2 regions of the Pseudomonas sp. R151218B TE3479 genome follow, and region 2 is predicted to be linked to the other one. Evidence: riboswitches for the same ligand, from Rfam matches in the RefSeq annotation. Region 2 holds a riboswitch; the other holds the start of a gene.
What was found. A riboswitch is a leader RNA that binds a small molecule or an ion and turns the genes downstream of it on or off. The one in region 2 is predicted to bind cobalamin.
Positions count from the first base shown of each region.

Region 1 (6,820 bases), 3.0 Mb from region 2:
CTGAGCAACGGCATGAGCGCCGGTAACACGCTGGCCGAGGCTCAGGTGCAATGCCTGTCGGAGATTTTCGAGCGCGCGGTCAAACGCGAGATCATCGAAGGTGAATTCGCACTGCCCGATGTACCGGCCAACGTGCTGGCGAAGTATCCGGGAATCATGGCCGGTATTCAGGCGCTGGAAGAGCAGGGGTTCCCCGTCCTGGTCAAGGATGCCTCCCTGGGGGGCGAATTCCCGGTGATGTGCGTCACGTTGATGAACCCGCGTACCGGCGGTGTGTTTGCCTCGTTCGGCGCACACCCGAGCCTGGAAGTGGCGCTGGAACGCAGCCTGACCGAATTGTTGCAGGGCCGCAGTTTCGAAGGCCTCAACGACTTGCCCCAGCCGACGTTCGAAGGTCATGCGGTGACCGAGCCGAATAACTTCGTCGAGCACTTCATCGACTCCAGCGGCGTGGTGTCGTGGCGCTTTTTCAGCGCCAAGTCAGATTACGAATTCGTGGAGTGGGACTTCTCCGGCCAGGGTGAAAACTCGAATGCCGAGGAAGCCGCGACCTTGTTCGGCATTCTCGAAGGCATGGGCAAGGAAGTGTACATGGCGGTCTACGAGCACATCGGCGCGAAAGCGTGCCGTATCCTGGTGCCGGGCTATTCGGAAATCTATCCCGTGGACGATCTGATCTGGGATAACACCAACAAAGCGCTGTTTTTCCGCGCCGACATCCTGAACCTGCATCGCCTCGACGAAGACGAACTGCAAGCGCTGGTGGAGCGTCTGGTGGAAAGCGAGCTGGACGACTACACCGACATCACCACGTTGATCGGCATCGAGTTCGATGACAACACGGCTTGGGGCCAGTTGACGATCCTGGAATTGAAGCTGCTGATCTATCTGGCCTTGCAGCAGTTCGAAGAGGCGAAGGAAGCGGTGGAAACCTTCTTGCAGTACAACGACAACACGGTGGAGCGTGGGTTGTTCTACCAGGCCGTGAATGTGGTGCTGGAGATGAAGCTGGACGAAGACCTGGAACTGGAAGACTACGAGGCCAATTTCCGCCGGATGTTTGGCAACGAACGGATGGATGCGGCGATCGGCTCGGTGGACGGCAGCGTGCGCTTCCATGGCTTGACGCCGACCAGCATGAAGCTGGAGGGGCTCGATAGACACCTGCGCCTGATCGACAGCTACAAAAAACTCCACGCGGCGCGGGCCAATGTGTCGGCTTTATCTTCTGGACTCGCCCCGTCGATTGGCTAAATCCCGGCTCTTGCATGGGTTCGGTTTTTTCCGAACCCCGAGATTCAGTCAAACGGAACGAAATCGCAGGATCTGCGCGCCGTCGAAAGGGTCGATCAGGTAATGAGCATGCACGCCGAACGTATCCTGCAAGCGTTGCGGGGTCAGCACCTCAAGAGGTTTGCCTAGCGCCACCAACCGGCCCCGTTCCAGTACCGCCAGGCGATCACAGGTTAACGCCTGGTTCAGGTCGTGCAGGGCGATGACCGTCGTGACAGGTAGCGCTTGCACAACGTTCAGGATGGCGAGCTGATGCTGGATATCCAAGTGATTGGTGGGTTCGTCCAGCAATAGAATCTGCGGACGTTGAGCCAGGGCCCGAGCGATGTGAACACGCTGGCGTTCACCGCCGGACAGACTGTGCCAGGTGCGGTTTTTCAAGTGCGCCGCATCGACGTCCCACAGCGCCTGCTGGACGATGGCAGCGTCTTCGTGTGACCACGGACTCAAGGCTGACAGCCACGGCGTTCGACCCAAGGCAACGGCATCGAACACGCTGATCGCATCCAGTGTGTCGGCCTGTTGCTCAACCACGGCCAGGGTCTGCGCCACGGTTCGCCGTGCCAGCGTCTTGAGGGGCTGGTTGTTGAGGCGAATGTCGCCCCGGCTGGGGGCGCGCACGCCCGCCAGCAGTTTGAGCAGTGTGGATTTTCCCGAACCGTTGGGCCCGACGAGGCCCAGGGTTTCGCCCCGGCGGATGTCCAGGTGGATATCGTGCAACAACTCGGCGTCGCGCACTTGGAACCCGAGGCCGGAACAACTCAGCACGGAGTCGCCGATAACAGAGCTGACGGCATTCATCGGGCATTGCTCCGACCGATCAGGATCAACGCGAACACCGGAGCGCCCACCAGTGCCGTGATAACGCCGACCGGGATCACTTGGCCTTTGATCAGCGTTCGAGAGAAGACGTCGGCGGCGATCAGAAACACCGCGCCACCCAGCGCACTCGCCGGCAACAGGCGCGCATGCCGGGTGCCCAGCAACAAACGCACGGCATGGGGAATGACCAACCCGACAAAACCGATGGAGCCCACAATCGATACCATCACCGCTGTTACCAGCGCCGCGCAACTGATCAGCAGAAATTGCACCCGGCGTACCGGAATGCCAAGGGAGGCGGCCGAGTCGGCGCCAAAGGTAAAGGCGTCCAGCGCCCGCCGATGCCACAGGCACACCGCGAGACCGATCAATGCCACGGGCACCGACAGCCACACCGACGGCCAACGCACCCCACTGAGATTTCCCAGCAACCAGAACATGATGCCGCGAGCTTGTTCGGAGCTGGCGGACTTGGTAATCAGAAACGCGGTGAGCGCATTGAACAACTGCGAGCCGGCAATGCCGGCCAGGATGATCTGCCCGGTGCCAGCGGGTGAGCGGCTGGCACGGGCCAGCAAAACGACCAAGGCGAACGCGGCAACGGCCCCGATAAAGGCCCCGACCGACAACGAAATCAGCCCCGCCCCAATGCCCAGTAGCGCCACCAGTACCGCGCCTGTCGAGGCGCCGGCGGAGATGCCGAGCAGGTAAGGATCGGCCAACGGGTTACGCAACAGCGATTGCAAGATCACCCCGCAGGTCGCCAGGCCCGCACCGCAGGCCGCCGCCACCAGCGCACGGGTCAGCCGGTAGTTCCAGACGATGCCTTCGTCTATCGGGTCGAGGGCATAACCTGCGGCCCACAGTTTGTTGGCCAGCACCTGGAACACCACATTCGGTTCAATACTCGTTTCACCGATGGCCACACCGACAATCACTGCCAGGAGCAGCGTCATCAACGCCAGCAACGTTCGAATCAGCGTCGAAGTCATTTCGGCAGGTCGTAGCCGCTGATGGCCGTCGCCAGGGTTTCCAGGCCGCCGAACATTCTGATGCTGGCTTGCATGGCCATGGCGTCGAGAATGATGATGCGGTTGTTTTTCACCGCGTCCATATTGCGGGTCACCGGGTCACTGCGCAGAAATTGCAGCTTCTTTTCATGGTCATCAGCCGGAAAGCGTCGGCGGTCCATGCGGGCAATGACCAGGAAGGTCGGATTGGCCTTGGCGATGGTTTCCCAGCCGACGGTCGGCCATTCCTCGTCGGACTCGATCACGTTGCGCACGCCCAGGGTACTGAGCATGAAGTCTGGAACGCCTTTGTGCCCAGCCACATAGGGATCGATATCCAGGCTGGCGCTGGAGAACCAGAACAGCGCGCTCGTCTGCTTCAGATCCTTGGCCTGCACCGTGGCGATAGACTTCGCCAGGCTGGCCTTGAGTTGGGCGTTCAACTGCTGGCCACGCTCTTGTACGTCGAAGATCTCAGCCAGCTGGCTGATGCTCTTGTAGATACTGTCGATGCGAAACGCCTCCAGTCGCGTGCCATCCGCACCGACCAGATTATCCTTGGCCTCGCAGTCGGAGGGCATCAGGTAGGTGGGGATCTTCAGTTCGTGAAACTGCTCGCGGGTACCGACCACGCCTTGGGGGCCGACCGTCCACTCCAGTTCCGCCACCACCAGTTGCGGGCGTTTGCCGATCACCGCCTCGAAGCTCGGCTCGTTATCGGCCAGGCGTTCGATCTTGTCGTTCTGCGCCTGGTATTTCACCGGCACATCGTTGAACCAGAGCGAAGTGCCGACCACTTTGTCGCTCAACCCCATGGCATAGAGCATTTCAGTGCCGGCCTGGCCGATGGTCACGGCGCGACTGGGGGACTGCTCAAAGGTCAGCGTGCTGCCGCAATTCTCGAGGGTCAGGGGATAGTGAGTCGGGGCCGCGTGGGCGAGGCTCGGCAGACCCAGGGCAATGACGAGGGGGGCAAGGCGCGGCAGCAGCATGATGCAAACTCCAGTTGACCGTACACGGAGCAGGGACGGACTGGAAAACACATCATCGAACGCTGCCGCTGAAGCACTGAAGTGCCGATCGGCCCAGTGACGCGCAACGCAAGGATGCCCTTCCCGGACACCCCGCCGGTTAGTGATTGACTTGGCCGGCAGGTCTCCTGACTGATGCGTCATCGCCTGGCTCCAGCCTTCCCGGGGCAATCCCAGTGGCCATTGAGGAGCAGGCTCAGCACCTACAGTTGCGGGGGCAGTTCCGTTTGATGCCATGCGAGCATCTCGGATTCCCTATTAGTCCCGTGGGGGAACCGGCGATCGGCATGGTAGTCGATCAGGGTGTTTATCACCACTCGCCACTGAGGGTCATCTCCTGGCGTCGTGCGATTGCGGGAATGATTTTCGGGAGGTGCGGCATAGCGCCGCTTCTTGCTATTCTGATCGCCCTCTTCATGGACGAACACTGAGACAAGCCATGGCTAACGACACCCCATCACACATCGGGAAGATATTGCTGGGCCTGCTGTTTGCCCTGATTGGTATCGGCCTGTTGAGCATTGCCATCAATCTCATGCTTGAGCGACGCGAGTTTCTCGACCGCGCACAGACCGCCGATGGCATCGTCAGCCACTTGAATGCCGGTGGTTCGCATCCTGAGATCGCCTTCACCACGAGCAGTGGTGAAAAAATCTCCTACCCCCAGGGCGGCTTCATCTTCGGCTATCAGCAGGGTCAGCCGGTGCGGGTGCATTACCTGCCCGAGCAGCCGGCCAACAGCGCCATCGTTGATGACTCGGGCGCGCTGTGGGGCACTTCCGGGGGCCTGGGTCTTATCGGTCTGGTGTTCACGCTTGTCGGTCTGGCAAAAGCTATCCGTCAGCGCGGTCGCGGTGCGGTTCATTCACATAAAGGACTTTAAACGTATGAGCTACAACATCCCGATCCCGGTCAATGAAAGTCGCTGGCAGTATCAGACCGCTAGCGGTGGCGGCCTGACCGTGGTCATGGTGGCGGGCAGCGGCGGTTCGATCATCCTGCGTTCGCCCCAGGGCGAGGACGTCAGCTACCGCTACGGCGGCGTCGGGGTAGGTGCCGGATTTGGCGCGCGGCTGCCGCGTTTCGGCAAGATCAACATCCAGATCAAGGGTAAGAGTGTTGGTGGGGCGGGGGCAGCTGAGGCTTTTCCCAGCACCGGCAAGGTGTTTGTCAGCGACGCGTTGGTCAGTCGCGACCTGACCAGTGACGACATCACCGGGCCTTGCATGTACACCGAAGTCGGGGTGGGCCTGGGAATCGGTGGTTCGGCCACGGCGCTGTTGTTCGGGCTTGATCCCAAGTTGCTGGCGTTGTCGATGGCACTGAGTTCCAACCCGGCGACTTCGCTCATCGCTTCTACCTTGGTCAACCAGCGGTTGGCGAAGTCGGCCAAGGGGGCGGTGGTCATGGCCGGCATGAACGCTGGCCTGCAGGCCGGTGGTGGCGTCGCGGTTTACATAGGCTATCTGTTCTAGCCTGGGGCGAGGCCACGGTGCCGATTAGAAAAAACTGTGCTTCTTCCTGAGGGGAAAGCGCTGTTTTTTTGGGGCTTGTCTTGGATTTTTGGGTTTGTGTGTATATCCGTTTCTGCGGTAACGGCTACTTATGGTTCCGCCCTTACGGCGGCTCACTTTTGAGAAGCGCAAAAGTAAGCAAAACGCTTTAGCCCCACCACTCGGTGCCTCGCCTAGGCTCGGCATGCCCTCTCTCCGGCATTGCTCCGTGGGCCCGCCGCGAAGGGCCATCCATGGCCCAGCGCGGCTATCCCGGCATCCATGCCGGGATGCCCACTCCACAATGCCTGCGTTCGGCCAGCGTGGTTAACGGGGCGCCGAGATCAACGTCCACCGCGAGGCGGCCTTATAGCCGACCTGGTTCTTGATGGGGACCGCGCTTCTCCTGTGGGAGCGGGCTTGCTCGCGAAGGCGATGTCACTGTCGATGAAGATGTTGAAGGGGCTGGCCTCATCGCGAGCAAGCTCGCTCCCACAGGTTTTTTGTGTTGTGTGCAGATGCTGTGAACACCTGGCGAATCCATGTGGGAGCGAGCTTGCTCGCGATAGCGGTAGTTCAGCTACAAAGATGCCGGATGTGCCCCCGTTCTTGCTTTGCTTTGCTTTGCTTTGCTTTAGATCTTGATCTCGATCTCGGCGCCCCATTAACCACGCTGGCCGAACGTAGGTATTGCGCAGTGGGCACCTCGGCATGGATGCCGAGGTAGCCGCGCTGGGCCACGGATGGCCCTTCGCGGCGGCCCACGGAGCAATGCCTACGTTCGGGCATGCCGAGCCTAGGCGAGGCACCGAGTGGTGGGGCAAGAGCGCTTTGGTTACTTTCGCGCTTTTCGAAAGTGACCCGCCGTAAGGGCGGAACCGCCAGCGGCCGTTACCGCAGAAACGGATATACACCCAAACCTAAATCCTGAGAAGAATCAGCGAAGCCAAGCGCCTACAACAAACCACCGGTCGGACTCTGCTGGTGCCAACGAGGGGGCGGCGTGCGAATCCTTATTGCTCTACTAGAGTGACGGGTCCAGCACCCGTTAAAGGATTAACCCATGGCAACCACTGACAGCGCGATGGCAAATACCCATACCGTGAGAACTGGCCCGGGCACTGTCCAGGTCGACCTCACCGGCCAATTCGATGATAACCAGAGCATCATT
Region 1 is NZ_JBRJHV010000001.1:6,494,488-6,501,307, reverse strand. Features, by position in the region: gene AB7M32_RS28475 (OsmC domain/YcaO domain-containing protein) at 1-1,254, shown strand, start outside; gene AB7M32_RS28470 (ABC transporter ATP-binding protein) at 1,303-2,094, opposite strand; gene AB7M32_RS28465 (FecCD family ABC transporter permease) at 2,091-3,107, opposite strand; gene AB7M32_RS28460 (ABC transporter substrate-binding protein) at 3,104-4,117, opposite strand; cobalamin riboswitch at 4,258-4,451, opposite strand; gene AB7M32_RS28455 (DUF3592 domain-containing protein) at 4,596-5,039, shown strand; gene AB7M32_RS28450 (hypothetical protein) at 5,044-5,631, shown strand; partial or broken gene AB7M32_RS28445 (nucleoid-structuring protein H-NS) at 6,304-6,390, opposite strand; gene AB7M32_RS28440 (calcium-binding protein) at 6,713-6,820, shown strand, end outside.
Region 1: linked by a shared signal. The riboswitch ahead of AB7M32_RS28460 (ABC transporter substrate-binding protein) and the one ahead of AB7M32_RS15400 (CbtB domain-containing protein) in region 2 are both predicted to bind cobalamin.

Region 2 (8,161 bases):
CACCAGCCGCTCTTCGGTGGCACCGAGGGGCAAGGTGACGAACTGACCGCTGGCCAGCAGGTCCGCCAGGCCCCGGGCCAAGGTGGACTTGGCCATGCCACGCGGGCCTTCGATCAGTACACCGCCGATTTTCGGGTCGATCGCGGCCAGGCACAGGGCCAGTTTCAGGTCATCGGCGCCGACTACGGCGGAGAGCGGGAAATGGGGTTGGGTCATGGTGAATGTCTCATGAATGTGCGAGGTTCCTGTTGCCCTCATTTCAGCCATCCTCCTCGATGTCCAACAACAAATTCTCCAACGCCTCGCGATACTCCCCCGGGTCCTGCCACATCCCCCGCTGCTGCGCTTCGAGCATGCGCTCGGTCATGTCCCGCAGGGCGTGGGGGTTGTGCTGGCGGACGAAGTCCCGGGTGTCCGGATCGAGCAGGTAGGCATCGGCCAGCAAGGCGTACTGGTGGTCGTCGATCAGCTGCGTGGTGGCGTCGAAGGCGAACAGGTTGTCCACCGTCGCGGCCAGTTCGAACGCGCCTTTATAACCGTGTCGCTTCACGCCGTCGATCCACTTCGGATTGGCCGCGCGGGAGCGGATGACGCGGTTGAGCTCTTCCTTCAGGGTGCGAATCCTGGGCAAGTCCGGCTGGCTGTGGTCGCCATGGTAACTGGCCGCCGCGACTCCACCGAGGGTCTCCACCGCCGCCAGCATGCCGCCCTGAAATTGGTAGTAATCGTTGGAATCGAGCAGGTCGTGCTCGCGGTTGTCCTGGTTCTGCAGCACCGCCTGCACCTGGCTCAAGCGCCGGGAGAACGGCTCCCGGGCGGCGGTGCCTTCATCGCTGGCGCCGTAGGCATAACCGCCCCAGTTCAGGTACACCTCGGCCAAATCCTCGCGGCTCTGCCACAAGCGACCGTCGATCGCACCCTGCACACCCGCGCCATAGGCACCGGGCTTGGCACCGAAGATCCGCCAGCCGGCCTGGCGTGCCGCCGCTTCCGGCTCCAGGCCCGACGCCAACAAGGCTTCGCGTTCGCCACGGACCTTGGCCGCCAGAGGGTTCATGTCGTCCGGTTCATCGAGGGCGGCGACGGCCTGCACGGCGGCATCGAACAAGCGGATCAGGTTGGCAAAGGCATCCCGGAAGAACCCGGACACCCGCAGCGTGACATCGACCCGCGGCCGGTCCAACAGGCTCAGCGGCAGGATCTCGAAGTCATCGACCCGCTGGCTGCCCGTGGCCCACACCGGACGCACGCCCATCAGCGCCATGGCCTGGGCAATATCATCGCCACCGGTGCGCATGGTGGCGGTGCCCCACACCGACAGGCCAAGCTGGCGCAGGTGATCGCCATGGTCCTGCAAGTGCCGCTCAAGGATCAGGTTCGCCGACTGGAAACCGATGCGCCACGCCGTGGTGGTGGGCAGGTTGCGCACGTCCACCGAGAAGAAATTGCGCCCGGTGGGCAACACATCGAGGCGCCCGCGACTCGGCGCACCGCTGGGGCCGGCCGGCACGAAGCGTCCGCTCAAGGCGTCGAGCAGGCCATGCATTTCCGCCGGGCCGCAGGCGTCCAGGCGCGGCGCCACGACGGCTCGCAGGTTTTCAATGATGCTGCCCACCACCTCCCAACCAGGCGCGTCGAGCTGCTCGACCGCGCCGTCCAACGCCTGCTCGATCAACTGCGCGGCGAACAGCTCCAGGCGCTCGCGGGTATCGCCGGCGGTGCGCCAAGGCTCGGCGCTGACCCGGCGCAACGCCTCGGGACAGTCGCCCGTCCAAGGCTCGGCCAGGGCACAATCCAACGGATCGAAACCCAACCCGAACGCCTTGGCCAGCGCCCGCAACAAGCTCGACTGTGCGCCTTTGCCGTCGCCCCGGGGGATGCGCAGCAACGCCAACAACGTGTCGATGCGCAGCCGCCCGCTGGGCGACTCGCCGAAAATGTGCAGGCCGTCACGGATCTGCGACTCCTTCAAGTCACACAGGTACGTGTCCAGGCGTGGCAGCCAGATCGCGGCGTCAGCATCGCTGTCGAGGCCGGCATCCAGTTGCAGTTCGCGGTCGATGTGGGTCTCGCGCACCAGGTTGAGGATGTCCCGTTGCAGTTCCCTGGCGCGACGCGGATCGAGCAATTGCGCCTCGTAGTACTCGTCGGCCAGCAGTTCGAGGTTACGCAGCGGTCCGTAGGTTTCGGCCCGGGTCAGCGGCGGCATCAAATGGTCGATGATCACCGCCTGGGTGCGACGCTTGGCCTGGGCGCCCTCGCCCGGATCGTTGACGATGAACGGATAGATATTCGGCAGAGGCCCCAACAGCACGTCCGGCCAGCAATTTTCCGAGAGCCCGACACCTTTGCCCGGCAGCCATTCAAGGTTGCCGTGCTTGCCGACGTGGATCACCCCGTGAACGCCGTAGGTGTGGCGCAACCAGAAATAAAACGCCAAGTAACCGTGGGGCGGCACCAGGTCCGGGTCATGGTACACCGCGCTCGGATCGACCTGATAACCCCGCGCCGGCTGTATGCCGACGAAGGTCAGGCCCAGGCGCAGGCCGGCGACCATCAGGCGGCCGTCGCGGAACATCGGGTCCTGCTCGGGCGAGCCCCAACGCGCCAGCACCGCTTGGCGATTGGCCTCAGGCAGCGCATCGAACATGGCCAAGTAGGCATCGAGGGCCAGGCTTTGGTGGCATGGCCGCAGGTCGAGGCTGTCCAGGTCGTTGCTGACGCCGCCGAGCAACTGCTGGATCAGCGCGCTACCGCTCCCAGGCAATTCGGCCGGCAGTGGATAGCCCTCCGCCTGCATGGCCCGCAGGATATTCAAGGCCGCCGCCGGCGTATCCAGGCCGACGCCATTGCCGATGCGTCCGTCCCGGGTCGGGTAGTTGGCGAGGATCAGCGCCACACGCTTCTGCCCATTGGGCAGGCGCGCCAGGGTGGTCCAACGCTGGGCCAGCTCGGCGACAAAATCCATGCGTTCGGGTACGGCGCGATAGCAGACCACGTCGCTCTGGCTGCGCTCACTGCGCCAGGCCAGGTCCTTGAAACTGATGGGGCGGCTGATGATCCGACCATCCAGTTCCGGCAAGGCAATGTGCATCGCCAGGTCTCGTGGGCCCAGGCCCTGCTCGCTGGCGCGCCAGCCCGGTTCGTTGTCCTGGGCGCAAATGGCCTGGATCACCGGGATATTGCGGCGAAACGGCCGCAAGTGCGGGGCTTCAGGGCTGGACTGGGCGAAGCCGGTGGTATTGAGGATCACCCCGGCCTCTACCTCATCCAGCCAGTCTTCGACCAAGGCCAGGCAACCAGGCTCCTTGAGGCTCGCCACGGCAATGGGCAACGGGTTGAGCCCCGCCGCTTGCAGGCGCTGGCAAAACACGTCGATGAACGCAGTGTTCGCCGCTTGCAAGTGGGAACGATAAAACAGCACCGCCGCCACCGGTTGCCCGGCGTTCCACTGGGTTTGCCAATCGCCGAGGCTGGCGCTGGTTTTTTCCGGGTGATAGATCGCCGTGCGCGGCAGGGTCTGCGGCTCGGCCCACGGATAATCGCGGCCGAACCATTGACTGCCGAGGTTGTGAAACAGGTCCAGGGCATTGCCCAGGCCGCCCTGGCGCAAGAACTGCCAGAGCCGGTCGCGGTCTTCGAAGGCCACGTTGCTCAGGTCGCTGAGTTCCGGGTCCGGACGATCATCCCCCGGCACCAGGATCAGCTTCACACCGCGCCCGGCCAGTTCCATCAGGCGCTCGATGCCGTAGCGCCAATAGCCAATGCCGCCGTGCAGCGACAGCAGGATAACCTTGGCGTGGCGCAGCACATCTTCGAAATACAGATCCACCGAGGCGTGGTTCTGCACCTGCATCGGGTTGGCGAGGCGAAACTCGGGATAATCCCCCGGCAACTGCTTCGCCGCTTCGGCCAGCAGCGCCAGGCTGGAGTCGCCGCTGCACAGGATCACCAGCTCGGCGGGGGTTTGCCCCAGGTCGGCTATGTTGTCATCCGACACGAAACCGCCGGGCTGAGTCCTGAGCAGGTGCATGGCTTAGGCGCTGAGAGCGGCGCGCAACTGCGCTTCAAGCAGCGACGCATCGAGCGCCTGGCCGATCAGCACCAGGCGGGTCACCCGCGCTTCATCGGCACCCCACTGGCGGTCGAAATGCTTGTCGAATCGCGTGCCAACGCCTTGGATCAGCAGGCGCATCGGTTTGTTCGGGATCGCCGCGAAACCCTTGACCCGCAGTACACCGTGCTGGACCACCAGTTGCGTCAGCGCGTCCAGCAACAGGCTTTCGTCGGCTTGGGGCAGCTCGATGGAGATGGAATCGAAGGCGTCATGATCGTGGTCGTCATCGTCGCCATCGTGGTGATGGTCGTGATGGCTATGGCGGCCGTCGATGTGCTCTTCGGAACCGGCGCCCAGGCCGATCAACACGTCCAGCGGCAGGCGACCGCTGCTGGCTTCAATGACCTTGACCGCCGGTGGCAGCTCTTCGGCGACTTCCAGGCGAACCTTGGCCAGGTCTTCAGGGCTGATCAGGTCGGCTTTGTTGAGGATCACCAGGTCGGCGCTGGCCAATTGGTCGGCGAACAGTTCGTGCAGCGGCGATTCGTGATCCAGGTTCGGATCGAGTTTGCGCTGGGCATCGACCTGGTCCGGGAAAGCGGCGAAGGTGCCGGCGGCCACGGCCGGGCTGTCGACCACGGTGATCACCGCATCGACCGTGCAGGCGCTGCGGATTTCCGGCCATTGGAAAGCCTGGACCAGCGGCTTGGGCAAGGCCAGGCCGGAGGTTTCGATGAGGATATGGTCGAGGTCGCCACGCCGGGCCACCAGCTCGCGCATCACCGGGAAGAACTCTTCCTGCACCGTGCAGCACAGGCAGCCGTTGGCCAGTTCGTAGACGCGGCCGTTGGCCTCTTCTTCGGTGCAACCGATGGAACACTGCTTGAGGATCTCGCCGTCGATACCCAGCTCGCCAAACTCGTTGACGATCACGGCAATGCGCCGGCCTTGGGCGTTGTCAAGCATGTGCCGCAGCAAGGTGGTTTTACCCGAACCGAGGAAGCCGGTGACGATGGTGACGGGGAGTTTGGCCAGTGTTTTCATCGGATGCCCTTTGGCAAGGTGGCGGGCAAACCGGACGACAACCGCGGGCACAGGTGTGCACGGAAGATTTCGCCACCGGATCACCCCGCCCGGTTGTAGTGAGAATCTGTCTCGAGGCAGGTCTCCTGGCTGACGGCGGGCCAGTCTTCCGACTGGCGATGGCTGCGCCTTCCCGTGCGCCCTGGATAAAGGGCATGCACAGTGGCCTTGCAGAAACCTCACCGTTCACAGTTGCGGGGGCAGCCGCGGCTTGGACCGCGTTCCCTTCTTAGCTTCGGCGCAGACCGAAGAACCTCGAAGGCGCAAGGCTACGCAGGGTGTGGGGGCGGGTCAATCTCCACAAGGAAGTTCTGCGGTGTCCTTACCACCGCCATCGCGAGCAAGCTCGCTCCCACATTGGATCCCGCAGCCCTCTGTGGGAGCGAGCTTGCTCGCGATGGGCTGCGCAGCGGCCCCCTGTGCATTGACGACTCCGCCCCACCCATGCTCTCCTGTGCGCCTAGTTACGGGTGCCCTTCACAGGGTGAAACGGGAAACCGGTGAATCGTGTGCTTTACTCCAAAGCCACGTCAGTCCGGTGCTGCCCCCGCAACGGTAAGCGAGCGAAGCGTCTGAACCACTGTGTCCCCGGACATGGGAAGGTGACGCTTGCAGGCAAGGCTCAGCCCCTGCCCCTCGCGAGCCCGGAGACCGGCCCATGACTCAAGCATCAACAAACCCGCGGTGGGCGGGCGCTGTTCGAACCTTGGCGGTCTTTCGCCCGGGGTCTCATTGCGCTCGCATCCCCCATGGAACAAAAACAGAGGGAAGCGCCATGTCGACCATCAGCAGCACCGCCCGCACCGCCAGCAGCACCACCACCCTGAGCCAACGCCTGAGCGCCGCGATCCTGGCTTCGATCCTGGGCGCGGGGCTGGTCTATTTCGCCGGTTTCTCCCACATCGAAGCGGTGCACAACGCCGCCCACGATACCCGCCACAGCGCCGCCTTCCCGTGCCATTGAGAACTGACGACATGATCAAGCGTATCGCGCAGACCGCCGGCTTCAGTGGCTTGCTGGCCGCCCTGCTGCTGACCCTGTTGCAGAGTTTCTGGGTATCGCCGCTGATTCTCCAGGCGGAAACCTTCGAGAAGGCCCCGGCGACCGAGGTCCATGAGCACACCGATGGTGTGGCCCACACCCATGATGCCGAGGCCTGGGAACCGGAAGACGGCTGGCAGCGCGTGCTGTCCACCACCGGCGGTAACCTGGTGGTCGCCGTGGGTTTTGCCCTGATGCTGGCGGGCCTGTACACCTTGCGCGCACCGACTCGCACCTCCCAGGGTCTGCTCTGGGGCCTGGCCGGTTATGCCACTTTCGTCCTGGCACCCACCCTCGGCCTCCCCCCGGAATTGCCCGGCACCGCAGCGGCCGACCTGGCCCAGCGGCAGATGTGGTGGATCGGCACCGCGGCGTCGACGGCGGTGGGCATTGCCCTGATCGCCTTCGGTCGGCATTGGCTGCTCAAGCTACTGGGCGTGGCGACGTTGCTGGTGCCCCACGTCATCGGTGCACCGCAGCCCGAAGTCCACTCGATGCTGGCGCCCGAAGCGCTGGAAAGCCAGTTCAAGATCGCCTCGCAGGTGACCAACATCGCCTTCTGGCTGGCCCTGGGCCTGATCAGCGCCTGGTTGTTTCGCCGTGACGGTCAAGCCCACCACGACGCATGAACACTGGGGCGATGCTGGTGGTCGGCCTCGGTTGCCAGCGCGGTTGCCCGGCCAACACGCTGCGGGCCTTGCTCGAACAGACGTTGTCGGCCCACGGCATCACACTTCACCAGGTACGGGCCCTGGCCAGTATCGACCTCAAGCGTGACGAGCCCGGGCTGCTGGAACTGGCCGGGCAACTGGCCCTGCCGCTGACCTGCTTCAGTGCCGAACAGCTGGCCGGTTACGAGCGGCGGCTCAGTCATCGTTCCGAGATCGCCTTCGAGCGAACCGGTTGCTACGGCATCGCCGAAAGCGCCGCCCTGGCCTTGGCCGACCAATTGGGCACGACGCCCGCAACGCTGCTGATTCCCCGCCAGAGAGGCCCCAGGAGCACGCTGGCATTGGCGGTTGTGGCGTAAACCCCGATAATCGCCGTCCAGGATCATGAGCGATCTTCATCTGGGCGACGCTCACCCACCTTCCACAGGAGCCGGTCATGACCGTGTACTTCATCGGCGCCGGCCCCGGCGACCCGGACCTCATCACGGTCAAAGGCCAGCGACTGATCCGCCAGTGCGCGGTGATCATCTACGCCGGCTCGCTGGTGCCGACCGCCGTCCTCGAAGGCCATTGTGCCGAACAGGTGATCAACAGCGCCGAGCTGCATCTGGAACAGATCATCGAATTGATCAGCAGCGCCCATCTCAAGGGCCAAGACGTGGCCCGGGTGCACTCCGGCGACCCGAGCCTGTACGGCGCCATCGGCGAACAGATTCGTTGCCTGCGGGAACTGGACATCCCTTTCGAAATCATCCCGGGCGTGACCGCAACCTCAGCCTGCGCCGCCCTGCTGGGTGCCGAACTGACCTTGCCGGACATCTCCCAGAGCCTGATCCTCACCCGTTATGCTGATAAATCCCCGATGCCCGCTGGGGAGGAACTGGGCAACCTGGCACAGCATGGGGCGACCATGGCGATTCACCTGGGGGTCAATCACCTGGAAAAAATCGTCGACGAGCTGCTGCCCCATTACGGCGCGGATTGCCCGATTGCGGTGATCCACCGGGCGACGTGGCCGGATCAGGATTGGGTGATGGGGACGCTGGCAGATATTGCCGAGAAGGTGCAGGCCAAGGGTTTCCGCCGAACGGCGCTGATCCTGGTGGGAAGGGTGCTGGGCAATGATGTGTTCAGCGCATCGTCGCTGTACCGCGCCGGGCATGCGCATCTCTATCGGCCCTGACACAATCGGCAGAGCCAACCTGGGAACCCCTGTGGGAGCGAGCTTGCTCTCGATAACGACGGCACATTCAACATCATCGCAGGCTGCACCACCGCTATCGCGAACAAGCTCGCTCCCACAGGGGC
Region 2 is NZ_JBRJHV010000001.1:3,447,351-3,455,511, reverse strand. Features, by position in the region: gene AB7M32_RS15415 (ATP-binding protein) at 1-216, opposite strand, end outside; gene cobN (cobaltochelatase subunit CobN) at 260-4,033, opposite strand; gene cobW (cobalamin biosynthesis protein CobW) at 4,037-5,101, opposite strand; cobalamin riboswitch at 5,200-5,413, opposite strand; cobalamin riboswitch at 5,592-5,814, shown strand; gene AB7M32_RS15400 (CbtB domain-containing protein) at 5,916-6,104, shown strand; gene AB7M32_RS15395 (CbtA family protein) at 6,116-6,811, shown strand; gene AB7M32_RS15390 (cobalamin biosynthesis protein) at 6,808-7,212, shown strand; gene cobM (precorrin-4 C(11)-methyltransferase) at 7,290-8,036, shown strand.